DNA from 2 places in the Phytobacter sp. genome. Region 2 is predicted to be linked to the other one. Evidence: predicted binding sites of a transcription regulator. Region 2 holds the regulator's gene; the other holds the start of a gene.
The links. Region 2 encodes CRP, which controls carbon source genes, mostly activating them, when cyclic AMP is high. Its sites were predicted from a motif close to ATGTGANNNNNNTCACAT; they were not measured.
Positions count from the first base shown of each region.

Region 1: the regulator CRP is predicted to act here: its motif matches at 4,874-4,891, upstream of epd (erythrose-4-phosphate dehydrogenase).

Region 1 is NZ_JCACPZ010000008.1:995,252-1,002,537, forward strand. Features, by position in the region: gene dctP (TRAP transporter substrate-binding protein DctP) at 1-162, shown strand, start outside; gene mscS (small-conductance mechanosensitive channel MscS) at 208-1,083, opposite strand; gene fbaA (class II fructose-bisphosphate aldolase) at 1,272-2,351, opposite strand; gene pgk (phosphoglycerate kinase) at 2,449-3,612, opposite strand; gene epd (erythrose-4-phosphate dehydrogenase) at 3,662-4,681, opposite strand; gene tkt (transketolase) at 4,998-6,989, opposite strand; gene loiP (metalloprotease LoiP) at 7,271-7,286, shown strand, end outside.
Region 2 is NZ_JCACPZ010000001.1:531,886-539,171, reverse strand. Features, by position in the region: gene AC5JPW_RS02475 (NUDIX hydrolase) at 117-836, shown strand; gene AC5JPW_RS02470 (hydrolase) at 929-1,945, shown strand; gene AC5JPW_RS02465 (YheU family protein) at 1,947-2,165, shown strand; gene AC5JPW_RS02460 (phosphoribulokinase) at 2,207-3,076, shown strand; gene AC5JPW_RS02455 (OsmC family protein) at 3,146-3,550, opposite strand; gene crp (cAMP-activated global transcriptional regulator CRP) at 3,859-4,491, shown strand; gene AC5JPW_RS02445 (YccS/YhfK family putative transporter) at 4,540-6,618, shown strand; gene argD (bifunctional acetylornithine/succinyldiaminopimelate transaminase) at 6,615-7,286, opposite strand, start outside.

The DNA.
Region 1 (7,286 bases), on a different contig from region 2:
GTGCGCTATCTCAGTCATCAAGAACAAATGTCCTGGCAAACAGAGAGCCGTTTCTCGCAGGTGCAAACGCAATGGGCGGCAGAACAAGAAAAACAAGGAGTAAAAGGCGCAGAAGAGGCCATTCACGCAGTGGCACCGATACTGGCTGAAGTGATGCGCTGACAGCATCAGGAACGAACGCCCGCGCAATAAGCGCGGGCGAACGGATTATTCCACGTGTGCGACATTATCGTCCGCTTCTTTCACGCGCTTAAAATTCACATCCATTTGCGGGTAAGGGAAGCTGATACCGTGTTCGTCAAAGCTGCGTTTCACACGCTCCAGTACATCCCAGTAGACGTTTTGCAGGTCGCCGCTGTTGCTCCAGACGCGCACCACAAAATTGATCGATGACGCACCCAGTTCATTAAGGCGCACCGTCATCTCGCGCTCTTTCAGAATGCGATCGTCAGACTCGATAATCTCGGTCAGCAATCTTCTGACCAGATCGATATCCGAGTCGTAAGCCACGCCGATAATAAATTCATTACGGCGAACCGGCTCACGGGAGAAGTTGATGATGTTCCCGGCAATGATTTTACCGTTCGGGACCACAATGATACGGCCATCGGCGCTACGCAGAGTGGTGGAGAAAATCTGCACCTGTAACACGGTTCCTGCAACTCCGCCCAGGTCAACGTATTCACCGGAACGGAACGGGCGGAAGGTTACCAGCAGCACCCCAGCTGCCAGATTCGACAGCGAGCCTTGCAAGGCCAGACCAATAGCTAAACCAGCAGCACCCAGAACCGCAATGACGGATGCGGTTTGTACCCCCACTCGCCCCAGCGCAGCTATCAAGGTAAACGCGATAATGCCGTAGCGAACCAGCGCAGAGAGGAAATCGGCAACGGTGGCATCAATGTGCCGCGCCCGCATCAGTTTGTTCACAGTATTTGAAATCATGCGGGCAATGATCATACCCACGATGATGATGGCGATAGCGGCGACGATGTTGACAGCGTAACTCAGCAGTAACGCCTGGTTGGTAGCCAGCCAGGAGCCCGCATTGTTAATACTGTCGACGACGTTAAGATCTTCCATTCTTCATTCCTTTTGTTAATCCGTACGGGAACAATCCAACCCGACGGTGGCGGACAGACCCCTAAAGGGTAAACAAAAAGAGGCGTTTTTGCCAAACGGATCACATTTAACGCGTGCGCATGCCATTGAACAGGCAATAAAAAAGCCCGCACTGAAGGCGGGCTTTTAGGCGTAAAAGCTAACTCAGATTACAGAACGTCAACCGCGTTCAGTTCTTTGAAAGCCTGCTCCAGACGGGTAATCATGGAAGTCTGAGCGGAACGCAGCCATACGCGCGGATCGTAGTATTTCTTGTTCGGCTGGTCTTCGCCTTTCGGGTTGCCCAGCTGACCTTGCAGATACGCTTCGTTGGTTTTGTAGTAGTTCAGAATACCTTCCCAGGTCGCCCATTGGGTGTCGGTATCGATGTTCATTTTGATAACACCGTAGCTTACGGAGTCTTTGATTTCCTGAGCAGTAGAACCGGAACCGCCGTGGAACACGAAGTTCAGAGCGTTGTGCGGCAGGTTATGTTTCTTGCAAACATATTCCTGAGAGTCGCGCAGGATAGTCGGGGTCAGTTTCACGTTACCCGGCTTGTACACGCCATGCACGTTACCGAAGGAAGCAGCGATGGTGAAACGCGGGCTGATTGCATTCAGTTTGGTGTAAGCGTAATCAACGTCTTCTGGCTGAGTGTACAGGGCAGAAGCGTCCATGTGGCTGTTGTCCACGCCGTCTTCTTCGCCACCGGTGCAACCCAGTTCGATTTCCAGGGTCATGCCGATTTTCGCCATGCGCGCCAGGTATTTGGAGCTGATTTCGATGTTCTCTTCCAGAGACTCTTCAGACAGGTCGATCATGTGAGAAGAGAACAGCGGTTTGCCGTGAGCAGCAAAGTATTTTTCACCCGCGTCCAGCAGACCGTCGATCCACGGCAGCAGTTTCTTCGCGCAGTGGTCGGTATGCAGGATAACTGGAACACCGTAGTGCTCAGCCATCTGGTGTACGTGATGTGCGCCAGAGATTGCACCCAGGATAGCAGCACCCTGAGGAACGTCGGTTTTCACGCCTTTACCCGCGATGAATGCAGCACCACCGTTGGAGAACTGAACGATAACCGGAGCTTTAACTTTTGCAGCGGTTTCCAGAACGGCGTTAATGGAATCGGTGCCCACGCAGTTAACTGCTGGCAGCGCAAAGTTGTTTTCTTTAGCTACCTGGAACACTTTCTGAACGTCATCACCGGTGATGACGCCCGGTTTTACGAAATCAAAAATTTTAGACATGTTTTCGAGTCCTGTTTCTGTATCTTCGACCGTTGGAAAAAATTCGCGAGCTTAGCGCGCGCTGAAAAATGGGCAGGTTTCCCTGCCCTTTGAATACTTACTGCTTAGCGCGCTCTTCGAGCATTGCGACTGCTGGCAGCACTTTGCCTTCCACGAACTCGAGGAATGCACCGCCACCAGTGGAGATGTAGGAAATTTTGTCAGCGATACCGAACAGGTCGATCGCTGCCAGGGTGTCACCACCGCCTGCGATGGAGAACGCGTCGCTGTCTGCGATAGCGTTAGCCACGATTTCAGTGCCTTTGCGGAAGTTAGCGAATTCGAATACGCCAACCGGGCCATTCCACAGAATGGTTTTCGCGTTTTTCAGGATTGCAGCCAGTTTCTCAGCGGAAACATCGCCCAGATCCAGAATCTGCTCTTCATCTTTGATGTCAGAAACAGATTTCAGGGTAGCAGTGGCAGTTTCAGAGAACTCAGTAGCGACACGCACGTCTGTCGGGACTGGGATATCACAAGTGGTCAGCAGACGTTTTGCTTCGTCAACCAGGTCCGCTTCGTACAGGGATTTACCGACGTTGTGGCCTTGAGCAGCAACGAAGGTGTTAGCGATACCGCCACCGACGATCAGCTGGTCAGCGATTTTAGACAGAGAATCCAGCACGGTCAGTTTAGTGGAAACTTTAGAACCACCAACGATAGCAACCATCGGACGAGCAGGCTCTTTCAGCGCTTTACCCAGCGCTTCCAGTTCATCCGCCAGCAGCGGACCAGCACAAGCTACATCAGCAAATTTGCCGATACCATGAGTAGACGCCTGTGCACGGTGTGCGGTGCCGAATGCATCCATCACGAATACGTCACACAGAGCGGCATATTTTTTGGACAGTGCTTCGTCGTCTTTCTTCTCGCCTTTGTTAAAACGAACGTTTTCCAGAACAACCAGTTCGCCTGCAGCAACTTCAACGCCGTCCAGGTAGTCTTTAACCAGACGTACCGGGTTAGACAGTTTGTCTTTCAGGTAATTAACAACCGGCAGCAGAGAGAATTCTTCGTTGTACTCGCCTTCGGTCGGACGACCCAGGTGGGAGGTAACCATCACTTTCGCACCCTGTTTCAGTGCCAGTTCGATGGTCGGCAGAGAAGCACGGATACGTGCATCGCTGGTTACTTTGCCATCTTTAACCGGTACGTTCAGATCCGCACGGATGAAAACGCGTTTACCTGCCAAATCCAGATCGGTCATCTTAATTACAGACATGGTGAATCCTCTCAATGATTCATAAAGTTTTGCGGGTGCAACTTACACCCTACCTGAAACCTTTCGCGGCCATTGCTAACGTCGTATCAAGCATTCGGTTAGCAAAGCCCCATTCGTTATCGCACCACACCAGGGTTTTAATAAGGTGCGAACCACTGACCCGCGTCTGCGTGCCATCGACAATGGCACTATGTGGGTCGTGGTTAAAATCAATTGAAACCAACGGTAATTCCGTATAGTCAACTATACCATGAAAAGTTCCACGTGCTGCTTTTTGCAGCAACGTGTTGACTTCACACGCTTTTACCGGTTTTTTAACCGTCACGCTTAGGTCAATTGCCGTCACATTAATGGTTGGAACACGCACCGCAATCGCTTCAAAACGGTCATGAAATTGCGGAAAAATTCGGGTAATACCTGCGGCCAGTTTCGTATCCACCGGGATTATCGACTGGCTGGCTGCGCGCGTCCGGCGTAAATCCGGATGGTAAGCATCAATCACTTGTTGATCGTGCATGGCCGAGTGGATGGTGGTTACCGTTCCCGACTCGATGCTAAATGCATCATCAAGGAGCTTAATGACCGGAATAATACAGTTGGTCGTGCAGGAGGCGTTAGACACGATGCGGTTTTCGGCACGAAGATCTTTTTCGTTAACGCCGAACACGACCGTCGCGTCGAGATCGTTGCTACCAGGATGGGAGAAAAGCACTTTTTTCGCGCCAGCGGCCAGATGGGCTTCGCCGTGTTCGCGGTTGCCATAGACGCCCGTGCAATCAAGCACTACATCAACACCCAGTTCTCGCCAGGGCAGCAGCGCGATGTCACGTTCATGCAAGATGCGGATAGTGTCATCGCCAATATATAGCTGCTCACGTTCCTGATACACATCCCATGCAAACCGCCCGTGGCTGGTGTCATATTTCAATAAATGCGCCATGCCTGCAGCATCGGCCAGTTCATTGATTGCCACCACGGTGACTTCCGCTCGTCGCCCGGATTCATATAAAGCACGAACCACGTTGCGCCCGATGCGACCGAAGCCATTAATCGCTATGCGTACGGTCATAGATCTCCTGCCAGGTAACCCGTTCTGAAGTGGCTAACAGAGTAATGCAGCAACCTTCAGAGGGGAATCCTTGCCTGTCACAAACTACAACTGATTGATTATTTGTCGAACATTTAAACAACTGAAACGCTTCAGCTAGAATAAGCCAAACGCGGAATAAAAGGAATCAACGCCCGGTGCAGACCACCATTTATCTGACATACATCACACTTTCACGGTAAAACGCAGCAAACTTATTCCAGTTGAGGAATTACGCTCTGGCTTCAGGCAAAAAAAACGGGCCGCCTGAGCGACCCGTTTCATTGTGTAATCGAAATTACAGCAGTTCTTTCGCTTTCGCGACCACGTTCTCAACGGTGAAGCCGAACTCTTCGAACAGCAGTTCTGCCGGTGCAGACTCACCAAAAGTAGTCATCCCAACGATCGCGCCGTTCAGGCCCACGTATTTGAACCAGTAGTCTGCGATACCCGCTTCAACTGCCACGCGAGCAGAGACTGCTTTCGGCAGCACCGCTTCACGGTACGCCGCATCCTGCTTGTCGAATGCGTCAGTGGACGGCATGGAAACCACGCGCGCCTTCACGCCTTCCGCAGTCAGTTTCTCGTATGCCGCAACCGCCAGCTCAACTTCAGAACCGGTGGCGATGAAAATCAGCTCCGGCTGACCGTTGCTGTCTTTCAGCACGTAACCACCACGGGCCACGTTGGCCAGTTGCTCAGCGCTACGTTCCTGCTGCGCCAGGTTCTGACGGGAGAGAATCAGTGCGGTCGGGCCATCAGCACGCTCAACACCGTATTTCCACGCCACTGCAGACTCCACCTGGTCACACGGACGCCATACGCTCATGTTCGGGGTCACACGCAGAGAAGCGACCTGCTCGACCGGCTGGTGCGTCGGGCCATCTTCGCCCAGACCGATGGAGTCGTGGGTGTAGACCAGCACCTGGCGCTGTTTCATCAGTGCTGCCATACGCACCGCGTTACGGGCATATTCCACGAACATCAGGAAGGTGGAGGTGTACGGCAGGAAGCCACCGTGCAGGGAGATACCGTTGGCAATCGCGGTCATGCCGAACTCGCGCACGCCGTAGTGGATGTAGTTGCCGGCAGTGTCTTCGTTAATCGCTTTTGAGCCGGACCAGATGGTCAGGTTGCTTGGCGCCAGGTCAGCAGAGCCGCCAAGGAATTCCGGCAGCAGCGGGCCAAAGGCTTCAATCGCATTCTGCGACGCTTTACGGCTGGCGATTTTGGACGGGTTCGCCTGCAGGTTCGCAATGAACGCGCTCGCTTTGGCGTCGAAGTCAGACGGCAGGTCACCGCTCATACGACGGGTGAATTCTGCAGCCAGTTCCGGGAAGGCTTTGGCGTAGGCGGCGAACTTCTCGTTCCACGCAGACTCTTTCGCCTGACCGGCTTCTTTCGCATCCCACTGGGCATAGATGTCAGACGGGATTTCAAAGGCAGGGTGTTTCCAGCCAAGTGCGTCGCGGGTCAGCGCGATTTCCGCGTCGCCCAGCGGAGCACCGTGGGAGTCGTGGGTGCCCTGTTTGTTCGGCGAACCGAAACCGATGATGGTTTTGCACATCAGCAGGGACGGTTTGTCGGTAACGGCTTTCGCCGCTTCGACTGCCGCTTTGATGGAGTCCGCGTTGTGACCGTCCACGCCGCGCACCACGTGCCAGCCGTAGGCTTCGAAACGGGCTGCGGTGTCGTCAGTGAACCAGCCTTCAACATGGCCGTCGATGGAGATGCCGTTGTCGTCGTAGAAGGCGACCAGTTTGCCCAGTTTCAGGGTACCCGCCAGGGAGCACACTTCGTGGGAGATGCCTTCCATCATGCAGCCGTCGCCCATAAAGGCATAAGTGCTGTGGTCAACAATGTCGTGGCCCGGACGGTTGAACTGCGCTGCCAGGGTTTTTTCTGAGATAGCCATGCCCACGGCGTTAGCAATGCCCTGACCCAGCGGGCCAGTGGTGGTTTCCACGCCTGCGGTGTAACCCACTTCCGGGTGACCCGGGGTTTTGGAATGCAGCTGACGGAAGTTTTTCAGCTCTTCGATCGGCAGATCATAACCAGTGAGGTGCAGCAGGCTGTAAATCAGCATCGAGCCGTGACCGTTAGACAGCACGAAGCGGTCACGATCTGCCCATGCCGGGTTCTGTGGGTTGTGGTTCAGGAAATCACGCCACAGGACTTCGGCGATGTCAGCCATACCCATCGGGGCACCCGGGTGACCGGATTTGGCTTTCTGTACCGCGTCCATGCTCAGCGCACGAATGGCATTGGCAAGCTCTTTACGTGAGGACATTTTGACTCCAGATCGGACTGTTAAAGGCCATGCCCGGAACGACTTGACTACAGCGCGTTATGGGCTACGCCGGAAAAAAGTGCCAACAATGTAACCCAAGCGGCAAGTCATGTACATGGAGCATCCTTTTGGGTGTTAAGAAATCTCTGGAAGCTGCTCGCACATTGCGCAATGGACTCGCCCGCTTATCGTTCTATTCTTTATACTTATGCAACTGCACCGGTTCGATTGTGACCCGTGCATTATCAGAATTATGAATCAACCTGCGTGGAAGATAAGAGATGAAAATTCGCCCGG
Region 2 (7,286 bases):
TTTAACCAATGCGCAAAAACCGCATTAACCCCATGATATATAGCTAAATAAAAGTTACCTTGCCGCACTCTGGCAGACTGATAAACTTGTGGCGTGTTGAACAGGATGAGTAAACGATGATCAGCGAAGCAGAGTATCTGGATTCATATGATGCCAGCCGGTTCCCTTCACCTCTGGTGACGGTAGACAGTGTGCTGTTCACGCTGCATGACAAGGCGCTTTGCGTTTTATTGGTGGAGCGCGCGAGCCAGCCGCAGCAAGGCCGCTGGGGCTTACCGGGCGGCTTTATCGATATGGAACAGGATGAATCAACGCGCGCCACTGCGCTGCGTAAACTCACCGAGAAAACGGGCGTCTCCCCCTCCTGGCTGGAACAGCTGGATACCTTTTCCGGGGCAAAGCGTGACCCACGCGGCTGGAGCCTGACCATCGCCTGGTATGCGTTAATCTCATGGGTCGCCTGCGCGCCACATATCGCAAGCGTGAGCGACGCCAGATGGGTGCCGGTCGGCGCGATTGATGATGTCAGTCTGGCGTTCGATCACCGGGAGATAATTCAGACTGCACTGCAGCGGTTACGGCAGAAAACGATGTACTCTTTACTGCCTGTTTATTGTCTACCTGATACGTTTACCCAGACGCAATTGCAGGAGGCGACAGAGATAATCCTCGGCCAGCCTATCCAGCGAAAGAGCCTGATTCGCCGCTTCGAGGCCTCGGGCATGTTTGAAGAGACTGGCGAGAGCGTGGCAACAGGGGCGCGAAAAGCGCGCTTGTGGCGGCGTAAGCCGGATGTCGACATCCATCTCTTTTCCCGTAATTTACTGGCGGATTAGCCTGTAACACACACGTAGCCCATGAAATGAGCAAACGTAAACATTGCGTGTTGTTATAGTCGTCCCCCAACAATTTATTGATTTTCCGTACTATGGCTGAAATTACCCCCTCACGACTTTCGGAAATTGAAGAGAATACGCAGGATTTCCGCCCGATGCGCGGTGGGCGTAACCCTCATTTCCAGACCATGCTGCCGCGTGTGATTCGCCGCAAGCTGGGTTTTACACCCACCTGGCAACGCCTCGAACTGCCGGATGGTGATTTTGTCGACCTGGCGTGGAGCGAAGACCCTCATCAGGCCAAACATAAACCCCGGCTGGTGGTCTTCCACGGGCTGGAAGGCAGCCTGCATAGCCCTTATGCTCATGGCCTGATCGAAGCAGCAAAAGCCCGTGGCTGGCTGGGCGTGGTCATGCATTTTCGTGGCTGCAGTGGCGAACCTAATCGTCTTAATCGTATTTATCACTCCGGTGAGACCGAAGACGGCACCTGGTTCCTGCACTGGCTAAAACGTGAGTTTGGTGAGGCTCGCACCGCCGCCGTTGGGTACTCATTGGGCGGCAATATGCTTGCCTGCCTGCTGGCAAAAGAGGGCAACCATGTGCCTCTGGATGCCGCCGTGATTGTCTCCGCGCCTTTTGTGCTGGAAGCGTGCAGCGCGCATATCGAAAAAGGCTTTTCGCGGGTGTATCAGCACTACTTGCTGAATTTGCTCAAAGGCAACGCATCGAGAAAACTGAAAGCGTACCCCGGCACTTTGCCAATCGATCTGCTGCAGCTAAAACGGGTGCGCCGGTTGCGTGAATTCGATGATTTGATCACGGCGCGCATTCATGGCTTTGCTGACGCCATTGATTACTATCGTCAGTGCAGCGCCATGCCGTTATTAAACAAAATCACCTGCCCTACGCTCATCATCCATGCGAAAGATGATCCCTTTATGGACAGCCATGTGATCCCGGATCCGGCAACGCTGCCGCCCTGCGTGGAGTATCAGTTGACCGAACACGGTGGTCACGTCGGCTTTGTAGGTGGCACCCTGATGCGGCCAGAAATGTGGCTTGAGAAACGTATCCCTGACTGGCTGAAAACCTGGCTGGAAGACTAAGATGATTATTCCCTGGCAAGATCTGGCGCCTGAAACGCTGGATAACCTTATTGAGAGCTTTGTCTTGCGCGAAGGCACTGATTATGGTGAACATGAACGCGCGTTTGCCCAAAAAGTTGCTGATGTTAAGCGACAACTAAAAAGCGGCGAAGCCGTGCTGGTGTGGTCGGAATTACACGAAAGCGTCAACATCATGCCACGCACACAGTTTCGCGATTAACAAAGCTCAAGCGAACATCATCGCTATTTTCTGGAGTCGCTATGTCTGCTAAACATCCGGTTATCGCTGTTACAGGCTCCAGCGGTGCGGGAACCACCACCACCAGCCTCGCGTTTCGTAAAATTTTCGCCCAACTCGATCTGCATGCTGCTGAAGTTGAAGGCGACAGTTTTCACCGCTACACCCGTCCCGAAATGGACATGGCGATTCGCAAGGCGCGAGATTTAGGCCGTCACATCAGCTATTTTGGCCCTGAAGCCAATGACTTCGGACTACTGGAACAGACGTTTATCGAGTACGGCCACACGGGTAAGGGCCAGGCACGCAAATACCTGCACACCTATGACGAAGCGGTTCCCTGGAATCAGGTTCCTGGAACCTTTACACCCTGGCAGCCGCTGCCGGAGCCAACGGACGTACTGTTCTATGAGGGATTGCACGGTGGTGTGGTCACACCGCAGCATGACGTCGCACGCCATGTGGATCTGCTGGTGGGCGTGGTGCCTATCGTCAACCTGGAATGGATGCAAAAACTGGTGCGGGATACCAGCGAACGCGGCCACTCCCGTGAAGCGGTAATGGATTCCGTGGTGCGTTCAATGGACGACTACATCAACTTCATTACGCCGCAGTTTTCTCGTACCCATATTAACTTCCAGCGCGTCCCCACCGTCGACACCTCTAACCCGTTTGCGGCCAAAGTCATTCCGTCGCTGGATGAAAGCTTTGTGGTGATTCATTTCCGCAATCTGGAAGGCATTGATTATCCCTGGCTGCTAGCCATGTTACAGGGTTCGTTTATTTCTCATATGAATACGTTAGTGGTGCCGGGCGGCAAAATGGGGCTGGCGATGGAACTCATCATGACACCGCTGGTAGAACGGCTGATGGAAGGTAAGAAAATCGAGTAACATCAGTCCCCTCTCCCCGTGGGAGAGGGTCAGGTTGAGGGCATCAGACCGCACAATGCCCTCAACCCATCACGCTTCAATCACTTCATACGAGTGCGTGATATTCACCGCTTTTTCCAGCATCAGCGCAACAGAGCAATACTTCTCAGCTGAAAGGTCTACTGCACGCGACACCGCGGCATCTTTCAACGCTTTGCCTGTCACAATGAAATGCAGATTGATGTGGGTGAACAGACGTGGCGCTTCTTCACGACGCTCGGATGTCAATTTCACCTCGCAATCCGTCACGTCATGACGCCCTTTTTGCAGGATAGAAACCACATCGATAGCGCTGCATCCGCCTGCGGCCATCAGTACCATCTCCATCGGGCTCGGGGCTTTATCGCCTGAGTTACCGTCCATCAAAATCTGGTGCCCGGAAGCAGACTCACCCAGGAACGTCAAACCTTCAACCCATTTCACACGAGCATGCATTTTAATTAACTCCGGAGTAGCAATTTTCTCTACAGATTACGCGTACATAAGAAAACTCGCAACGGAAGGCGACCTGCGTCAAGCTGAAGCGAGACACCAGGAGACAGGCGATTAAAGCTATGCTAAAACAGTCTGGATGCTACAGTGATACATTGATGTACTGCATGTACGCAGAGGACATCACATCTTAGAGGCCGCAGACATGTCTGACGGTGCACTTCCCAGGTATCGGGAAGACAGATTGCAACCCCAGTCACAGGGCGCAGATCCTGAGTCTGGAGCCAGCTTATAACAGAGGATAACCGCGCATGGTGCTTGGCAAACCGCAAACAGACCCGACTCTCGAATGGTTCTTGTCTCATTGCCATATTCATAAGTACCCGTCGAAGAGCACGCTGATTCACCAGGGTGAAAAAGCGGAAACGTTGTATTACATCGTCAAAGGCTCAGTGGCTGTGCTCATCAAGGATGAAGAAGGGAAAGAGATGATCCTCTCTTACCTTAACCAGGGCGATTTTATTGGTGAACTGGGTCTGTTCGAAGAAGGTCAGGAGCGCAGTGCATGGGTACGCGCCAAGACCGCTTGTGAAGTGGCCGAAATTTCCTACAAAAAATTCCGTCAGTTGATCCAGGTAAACCCGGATATTCTGATGCGCTTGTCCTCGCAGATGGCGCGCCGCCTGCAGGTCACTTCGGAAAAAGTCGGCAACCTCGCCTTCCTCGATGTGACAGGCCGTATTGCTCAGACGTTACTGAATCTGGCGAAACAACCCGACGCAATGACCCACCCGGACGGTATGCAAATTAAAATAACCCGTCAGGAAATTGGTCAGATCGTGGGCTGTTCTCGTGAAACCGTTGGCCGCATCCTGAAGATGCTCGAAGATCAGAACCTGATCTCCGCTCACGGTAAAACGATCGTCGTGTACGGAACACGTTAATCTCCGAACGGCGCATTGCCCCTGGCAGTGCGCCGTTTTTGTTTCCCCATGTGGCGCAGGCTGATTTACCACCCCGAAATCAACTATGCACTGCGACAAACGCTGGTGTTATGCCTGCCTGTGACCGTTGGCTTGATTGTGGGCCGACTGGATTTAGGGCTGCTTTTCTCATTAGTCCCCGCCTGTTGCAACATCGCTGGTCTCGACACGCTGCATAAGCGCTTCTTCAAGCGCGTGATTATTGGCGGCTCGCTTTTTGCTGGCAGCAGTCTCGCGGTGCAATTTTTGCTTTTTGAAAACATCCCCCTGCCGCTTATTTTGACCCTGTTGACGCTTATCCTCGGTGTCACTGCAGAAATCAGCGCGCTGCACGGCAGGTTGCTCCCCGCGTCACTGATTGCCGCCATTTTCACCCTGAGCCTTGCGGGCAATATGTCGGTATGGGAACCGCTGTTGATCTACAGCCTTGGCACGCTGTGGTATGGCGCATTTAACGCCTTCTGGTTCTGGCTCTGGCGAGAGCAGCCGCTGCGTGAGTCGTTGAGTTTGCTCTATCGTCAGTTGGCCGATTACTGCGAAGCAAAATACAGCATGCTGACCCAACACGCGGACCCGGAAAAAGCCCTGCCGCCGCTGCTGGCGCGTCAGCAAAAAGCAGTGGACATGATTAGCCAGTGCTACCAGCAACTGCATATGCTGGCGGCAAATCAGAATGGTGATTACAAAAGATTAAGGCGGGTCTTCCAGGTGGCGCTGGATTTACAGGAACACATTGCCGTTAGCCTGCATCAGCCCCAGGAAGTGCAGGAACTGGTGGAACGCAGCCACGCTGAAGAGGTGATCCGCTGGAACGCGCAAACCGTCGCTGCACGGTTGAGGGTAATCGCGGACGATATTCTCTATCACCGCTATCCCCAGCGTTTCAACATGGAAAAGCAGATCAGTGCGCTGGAGAAAATTGCCCTCCAGCATCCGGATAACCCGGTAGGCCAGTTCTGCGCCTGGCATTTCAGCCAGATTGCCCGTGTGCTGCGTACTCAGCGCCCACTCTATATTCGCGATTTAATGGCAGAAAAGCAGCGCCGTCTGCCGCTCATTCCGGCGTTGAAAAGCTACCTCTCCTTCAAATCCGCGGCCTTACGGAACGCCGCACGCATCAGCGTCATGCTGAGCGTAGCCAGCCTGATGGGCAGCGCGCTGCATTTGCCTAAACCCTACTGGATTATGATGACGGTCATGTTCGTCACTCAGAACGGCTACGGCGCAACGCGGGTGCGCATCCTGCACCGGGCGGCAGGCACTATGGCTGGGTTGATTATCGCCGGGGCCACGCTGCACTACCATGTGCCGGAGGGCTACACGCTCGCCACCATGCTTATCGTCACGCTGATAAGCTACCTGATCATTCGTAAAAGCTACGGCTGGGCGATGGTGGGCTTTACCCTGACGGCGGTGTACACGCTCCAGTTACTGACGCTGAATGGTGAGCAGTTTATCGTGGCCCGGCTTATCGATACCCTGATTGGTTGTTTGATTGCCTTTGGCGGCATCCTCTGGCTCTGGCCGCAGTGGCAAAGCGGGCTGCTGCGTCGTAACGCCCATGATGCTCTGGGTACTTACCAGGAGGCTATCCAGCTTATTCTCAGCAACGATCCGCAGGCTACGCCACTGGCCTGGCAGCGAATGCGCGTCAACCAGGCTCACAACGCTTTATTTAACTCGCTCAACCAGGCGATGCAGGAGCCCGGTTTCGATACGCGCTATCTGTCGGATATGAAATTGTGGGTTACCCACAGCCAGTTTATTGTCGAGCATATCAATGCCATGACAACGCTTGCGCGCGAGCACACCATGCTCACGCCGGATTTAGCGCAGCGGTACTTACAGTCGTGTGAGATTGCCCTGCAGCGCTGTCAGCAGCGGCTGGAGTATGACGGGCCGGGAGAGTCGGGGGATGTAAATATTCTGGAAGCGCCGGAGACGATGACCCACGGCCCGATGAGTACGCTGGAACAGCATCTGCAACGTATTCTGGGGCATCTGAGCACCATGCACACCATTTCGTCGGTAGCATGGCGTCAGCGCCCACATCACGGTATCTGGTTAAACCGTCGGTTACGACGTTAGCCGTTAACCACTTTTGCAACCGCTTTAGCAAAGCGGCTCATGCCTTCTTCGATATCGCTCTCTTCAACGATAAGCGCAGGCGCAAAACGCATCACATCAGGCCCGGCATTCAGCACCATCACCCCTGCATCAGCAGCAGCCAGCAGGAAATCACGTGCACGGCCTTTGAATTGCGGTGTCAGTTCAGCACCAATCAACAGGCCCATGCCGCGAATATCGCTGAAGATATTGTACTGCGCGTTGATGTTTTGCAGATGCTTCACAAACAGCTCGCGCTTCGCATTCACCCCGTTTAAGACTTCCGGCGTGTTAATGATATCGAACGCGGTACCGGCAACGGCACAGGCCAGCGGGTTACCACCGTAGGTGGAGCCGTGAGAGCCCGGATGGAACGCACTGGCAATCTCCTGCGTGGTCAGCATGGCGCTGACGGGGAAACCGCCGCCGAGTGCTTTGGCGCTGGTGAGGATATCCGGCGTCACGCCGTAATGCATATAGGCAAACAGCTCACCACAACGGCCCATGCCGCACTGCACTTCATCAAACACCAGCAGCGCATTGTGCTCGTCACAGAGATCGCGCAGCCCCTGCAGGAACTCCGGCGTCGCAGCCGTCACGCCGCCTTCCCCCTGGATCGGCTCAACAACAACCGCACAGGTATGATCGTC